2 regions of the Peribacillus sp. YIM B13477 genome follow, and region 2 is predicted to be linked to the other one. Evidence: riboswitches for the same ligand, from Rfam matches in the RefSeq annotation. Region 2 holds a riboswitch; the other holds the start of a gene.
What was found. Region 2 has a riboswitch for glycine ahead of gcvT (glycine cleavage system aminomethyltransferase GcvT). Riboswitches for the same ligand answer to the same signal wherever they lie in the genome.
Positions count from the first base shown of each region.

Region 1: another riboswitch for glycine. It lies ahead of ACFX4H_RS21650 (amino acid permease); the one in region 2 lies ahead of gcvT (glycine cleavage system aminomethyltransferase GcvT).

Region 1 covers NZ_JBHZPD010000008.1:236,672-240,093, reverse strand. The annotation lists gene ACFX4H_RS21655 (amino acid permease) at 1-591, opposite strand, end outside; glycine riboswitch at 1,100-1,178, shown strand; gene ACFX4H_RS21650 (amino acid permease) at 1,367-2,707, shown strand; gene ACFX4H_RS21645 (DUF3311 domain-containing protein) at 2,984-3,184, shown strand; gene ACFX4H_RS21640 (sodium:solute symporter family protein) at 3,181-3,422, shown strand, end outside.
Region 2 covers NZ_JBHZPD010000001.1:330,885-334,306, forward strand. The annotation lists gene ACFX4H_RS01655 (DEAD/DEAH box helicase) at 1-1,355, opposite strand, end outside; glycine riboswitch at 1,732-1,819, shown strand; glycine riboswitch at 1,823-1,906, shown strand; gene gcvT (glycine cleavage system aminomethyltransferase GcvT) at 2,048-3,154, shown strand; gene gcvPA (aminomethyl-transferring glycine dehydrogenase subunit GcvPA) at 3,172-3,422, shown strand, end outside.

The sequences.
Region 1 (3,422 bases), on a different contig from region 2:
CCAGCCTCCTGTAAAGAAGCCGCCATTTGCCCAAAGATTCGATAATCCAAGCGCATCCCCGCCATTGCCTATTCCAAAGAAGATAAGGCCCAGGCCGGCAACGATCATCAATATAATCGTTATGATTTTTATAAGTGCAAACCAGAATTCAAATTCTCCGAATGATTTAACGGAAATGAGGTTGGCCGCCCCCAAGATGATCATGGCCACTACACCTGGTATCCATGCCGGTAACTCCGGGAACCAATATTGCATATACAGCCCAACCGCAATGATTTCGGACATTCCGACGATTACCCATTGAAACCAATTGCTCCAAGCAGTCATATAACCTGCCAAAGGATGTATATAGCTGCTCGCAAAGGTTGCAAAAGAACCTGTAGTCGGTTCTAAATAAAGCATCTCACCCATGGAACGCATGATGAAAAATATAAAAATACCTGCAATGGCATAAGCAAGCATTACAGAGGGCCCGGTCCATTTGATCGTGCTCGCAGATCCCATGAATAACCCGACTCCGATGGTTCCGCCCAAAGCTATCATTTGAATGTGACGTGCTTCCAGCCCTCTCTTTAATTCCTTGTTCGACATGATTAACTCCCCCAGATGCAATATCGGTAATGCTTTTCTATCCTTACCACGAACTTATTAATTATTGCAGTTAGAAATGCTCTATCTAAAAAATATCAATAACACTTCATTTATGTTTTCTTATCTTATAATAGTAAATATTCTGTAAAAATACAATTGTATTTTTGAAATAAACAGTTGCCAATAATATCTTGTTGATTTTTCTAATCTAAAAATATCATTTTAAAAAAATGATGTTCAGTATTTTATTATAGTGATCGTTCATAATGAGTAGAAAACAATCACTTCTGCTTAGACCTTAAGTTAAATACAGACCACTATTAAACTACAGAAAATGCCTGTTTCATTTCAAAAGAAATTGTTGACCTACCGAAAAATAGATGATAGAATTCCAATATTATTTTATAAGCATAATGAAATGATCAAGCAGTGGAAAATCATCACTGACTGACATTTCTTCACAACCGCATACAAGCAAGCGATGAATGCTATGGATCACACTATAGCAGGAGCAGCTTCTGGAGAGACTGTACAAGATGCAGCGCCGAAGGATTCACAATCTCAGGCAAAAGGACAGAAGAGTAACGAATGATATATTGTTATTCTGAGCCCTTTAAGAGATTGGTATTATCCAATCTCTTTTTTTATTGTCCATTTTGTGATTGGACTAAAACAACAAATGGGAAAGGCAAGCTGGACGATAATCACGTCCCTCTCTCCAAGACCATGCAGGTAAACATTCACTACCAAGACTATAAAAACGGGGGCGTACGAATTGGCTAAACAAGAATTAAAAAGAGATTTAAAAAACCGACATGTACAACTGATTGCAATAGGAGGAACCATTGGCACCGGTTTATTTTTAGGTTCCGGAAAAGCCATACAATTAGCAGGTCCTTCCATAGTATTCTCTTATATGATAATAGGGATTGCCTTGTTTTTTGTGATGAGGGCCCTGGGGGAATTGCTTTTATCCAATGCAGGGTACACATCATTCACTGAATTCGCAACTGAATATGTCGGTCCATGGGCCGGCTTCCTGACCGGTTGGACATATTGGTTTTGTTGGATCATGACCGCAATGGCCGATATCATAGCTGTCGGTGTTTATATGCAATATTGGTTTGATGTCCCTCAATGGATTCCGGCTCTGCTTTGTCTGGTCATTCTGTTAGGATTGAACCTATTGACCGTTAAGATCTTTGGCGAATTGGAATTCTGGTTTGCCATCATTAAAGTAATCACGATCATCGCCTTGATCATCGTAGGAATTTTCCTTCTGATCCTCGGCTTCAATACCAATACCGGAACGGTTTCCCTAACGAACCTTTGGAATCATGGCGGCATGTTCCCCAATGGCATTTCCGGATTCCTGTTATCTTTACAGTTGGTCGTCTTCTCATTTGTCGGTGTCGAATTGGTCGGGGTTTCTGCAGCAGAAACGGCAAACCCGCGAAAGAACATTCCATCTGCCATCAATAAAATCCCTGTCCGGATTTTGCTTTTCTACGTTGGTGCACTATTCGTCATTCTCTGCGTCAACCCATGGACACAACTGGATGCCACAAGCAGTCCATTTGTAGAGGTCTTTGCGTTAATCGGCATTCCAGTCGCTGCAGGGATCATCAACTTCGTCGTTTTGACATCCGCTGCTTCTGCATGCAACAGCGGTTTATTTTCAACGAGCCGAATACTTTATACGTTAAGCAGGAATGGTGAAGCCCCAGCTAAGCTGGAAAAATTAAATAAACAGGCTGTTCCGAGCAATGCCTTATTCACATCCACAATCGTTGTATCAATAGGGGCATTATTAAGCAAGCTGATACCGGAACAGGCATTTACAGTCGTGACTACCATCAGTGCCATCTGTTTCATATGGGTATGGAGCATTATCTTGATCTCCCATATCAAATATTCGAAAACAAGGCCTGACCTAAGAGCCGAATCGACTTTCAAGGCTCCTTTTACACCTTTTGTCAATTACGTCATTTTAGGCTTATTCCTGTTCATCCTTATTGTTATGCTATTCGCTGAAGCTACACGGCTATCACTGCTCTTGACCCCAATCTGGTTCATCCTCTTGGTGATACTATATAATTATCGAAAAAAAAGATAGCTAAAGGAAATAAAGCCTTGAACTCAATATGAATTCAAGGCTTTATCTGCTTATGAACATATTAGGCCTTCGGCTTTCTGCACACTTTTGCTAAAATATATCAGGCAACTGCATTAAATTTTATATCAAAATAGTGTAAGCTAATATATATTATCGGACCTTTTCCGTCATGTATGAATTTTCCATCCGGTTTGGTTCACCATCCATCAGTGGCATTGAAGAATAAACCCCCATTGGTGGGCGTTTCACTTTATTTAAAACGGAGGGGGTTTTTTAATGAAGATTATATATATTCTTACACTAGTTCCTTTTATAGGCATACTGGGATTTCTACCTTTTGTTAATAAAATAGAACCATACGTATTAGGGATGCCTTTCAATATGTTCTGGATGGCTATGTGGGTGGTCCTTACCTCTGCCATACTCGGCATCATGTATAAGCTGGATCCCAGGAATCGGGAAGGTGACCAGGAATGAATATTGCTCTCTTAATCATTTTAGCATTTTTGCTTCTATCGATATTTTTAGGAATACGCTCTTCAAAAGGAAAAGATATGGACTTGGAACAATGGACGGTGGGCGGACGCGGTTTTGGTGCGATATTCGTCTTTCTGCTGATGGCTGGGGAAATCTATACGACCTTCTCCTTCCTTGGCGGCAGCGGCTGGGCTTATGGTAAGGGTGCACCCGCTCTATATGTTCTGATTTACATTAC
Region 2 (3,422 bases):
GGGTTCCAGGGCAGGTCAAAATTAATCAAGTGATGGCAAAACTGAAGGTTTATCCCTTCCCCGCCAGCTTCTGTTGCGATTAATACCTGAATATTCTTTTGGAATAATTCACGCATCCAGTCTTTCTTTCCACGCTTAAAACCGCCTCGGAAAGGAACGGAAGAAATTCCATTCTGCTGTAGGTACCATTGGAGATATAATTGAGTCGCCCTATATTCCGTAAAGATAATCACTTTGTCATCAATTTTCTTGATCAGTTCCAAAGCTTTTTCAGCCTTTGAGTTCTGGACCGTTTCATTCACTTTAGTAAATAAATCATCAAGCTTTGCCAAAAAATCAGGGGAAGGCTGATCATATTTATCTCTCATATTCTTTAATGTATAAAAGACAGCCTCTCTGCTGCTGCATGCTTCCCTTTGGAGAGTGAGAGCCGAAAAGGCGCTTCCTTTTGATCCATCCGAAATTGGCTTAAATTTGGAAACGGCATCATACAATGCTTGTTCCGTTGGAGAAAATTCAATGGTGATGGTTTCTACATGCCGTTTTGTCCATTCAATGCCAGTATCGGCCCTCCGGTTTCGAATCATGACAGTGTTGACCAGTTCCTTTAGGTGTTCATCTTCAATGATGTTCCGACCTTTCCCTTTATACTTTTCCGAAAAGAGCGAAGCATTTCCCAAGTGGCCCGGTTTCAATAACGAAACGAGGTGGAATATCTCCTCGACTTTATTTTGAATCGGAGTGGCTGTCAGGAGTAAACAAAATTTCTTTTTCAGATTTTGGACGAATTCATAGTTCTTCGTCTTATTATTTTTAAGTTTATGAGCTTCATCAATAATGATGAAGTCATATTCCTGAGTAAAGATGATATCCCGATGTGGAGCGCGTTTCGCTGTATCAATGGATGAAATGACCACATCACAGGAGTCCCAAACATAACTTTTTCTCTGAACGACTGCCGGAATATGAAACTTGGTATTCAATTCAAATGCCCATTGTGTGACAAGGGAAGCCGGAACAAGGATCAATACTTTTTTTACAAGGCCCCTAATCATATACTCTTTTAGGATCAAGCCTGCTTCAATTGTTTTTCCCAGCCCTACCTCATCAGCCAAAATGGCTTTTCCATTCATTTTTTCCACTACTTGCTTCGCCGCTTCCAATTGATGGGGAAGCGGGGTTAACTGAGGAAGGTGCTTGGGCGCCTGTAAACCTTCAAAATCAGGGATGATAAGGTTTTCCTCCATTTGAACCGCCAACTTATAAAGCTCCCAATTTCCCCATGGACCGTCATTTTCCATCTTTTGCAGAAACTCGTCATTCCATTCAGAATTGAAGGATATATTGATTTTCATAGAAATAACTCCCTCTTAAATCATAAATTCCTTAATATAAGGTCAAAACCCGAACATTTCATATGTGAAGTAAGAAAAATATTTCTCTTCAAAAGATATTGCAGAGATAAGTTTCTTAGGGTAGGATATAAGTATATTTAGAAAATTCCAATTTCCAAACGCTACAAAGAATGTTTGTACATCGATTTTGCAGTTCGCGTTTTCTTAGTATGGGCTATAGGCTCCTAATTTATCCAAGATTACTGAAGGAGATCAGTCAAACGGTTTCTGAAGTTTTAGGAGAATTGGCAGAGAATGCATTCCATTTATGCTCAAAGGTTTTACCGATGCTTGGGGCTTATTCGCTTCCTTTCAATGGTAGACCATTTATATGCGGGTGAAGATAAGGGGAGAGACTACGGATGTAGCGCCGAAGGAGCAAACTTAGCAGTGAATCTCTCAGGCAAAAGAACTCTTATTGGACGCAACTCTGGAGAGCGCCGCCCGTTATGGGACGGCCACCAAAGGGGAAAACCTATTACATAGGTAAACTTTCAGGTTTCAGGACAGAGAAAAAGCTCAAACGGGCTTTCTCTGTCCTTTTTTTGTGCTTTTTTCACATCATGAATCAGGATGTATCTGATGCGTAATGACAAGAAGCTTTTGATAATGAAGCCAATTAATTTTTAAAAAAATCTGAAGGGGGTCATTTTTTGACCAATTTAAAAAGAACACCACTATTTGAGGTTTATCGTGAATACGGAGGTAAAACGATTGATTTTGGCGGCTGGGAACTTCCTGTCCAATTTTCGGGTATAAAGGATGAACATGAAGCCGTACGGACAAAAGCGGGGTTATTCGATGTTTCCCATATGGGGGAAGTCGATGTTAAGGGGCCTGGGAGCCTTTCCTTTTTACAGAAGATGCTGACCAATGATATATCAAAGCTGCAACAGGGCGGTGCCCAATATACCGCCATGTGTTATGAAAACGGAGGCACGGTTGATGATCTTATCGTGTATAAAAGGGCTGAGGACGACTATCTGCTCGTGGTAAATGCAGCGAATACAGAAAAAGATTTCAATTGGCTGCAAGCTAATTTAACGGAAGATGCCCAAATTACGAATGTATCAAGTGACTATACACAGCTGGCACTTCAAGGACCAGCTGCAGAGAAGATATTACAAAAACTATCCGGAAGTACTGACTTAAGTGAAATTGGATTTTTCAGGTTCAAGGATGATGTCATGATTAACGGTATCTCCACGCTGGTATCCCGTACTGGATACACTGGTGAAGATGGTTTTGAAATATATAGCGACAGTAAAAATGGCCCTGCACTTTGGAAGGCGATTATGGATGCCGGTAAGGAAGAGGGGGTTCAGCCGATTGGTTTAGGTGCTCGTGATACCCTGCGTTTTGAAGCGAAACTGCCGCTGTATGGGCAGGAGCTTTCGGCGGACATCACCCCGATAGAAGCTGGGATTGGTTTTGCAGTAAAAGTGGATAAGGAAGTTGATTTTTTCGGGAAAGCCGTTCTTGCTGAGCAAAAGGAGAAAGGGGCTCCCCGGAAGCTTGTGGGAATTGAAATGATTGACCGTGGCATTCCACGTCATGGATATAAGGTCTACAGCGGTGATGAAGTCATTGGCGAGGTCACGACTGGTACCCAATCGCCAACATTGAAGAAAAACGTTGGATTGGTACTTATCGATAAGGAATTTTCGGTGCTGGATGCGGAAGTCGAAGTGGAAATCCGTTCCAAACGTTTGAAAGCCGTTATAATACAAACACCTTTTTATAAAAAACCACGTAAATAGAGGGGAATGGTCATTAGATGAAACATCGTTATTTACCCATGACAGAGCAAGATAAACAAGAAATGCTGGGAGCGATAGGGGTATCCTCTGCTGAAGAACTTTTCAATGATATCCCTGAAAGCGTTCGTTTTCAAGGAGAATACGATATCAAGCCTGCTAAATCGGAACCTGCATTAATGAAAGAATTATCAAGGCTTGCTGCAAAGAATGCGGACCTTAAAAATTATGCTTCCTTCCTTGGTGCGGGTGTCTATGACCATTACGCGCC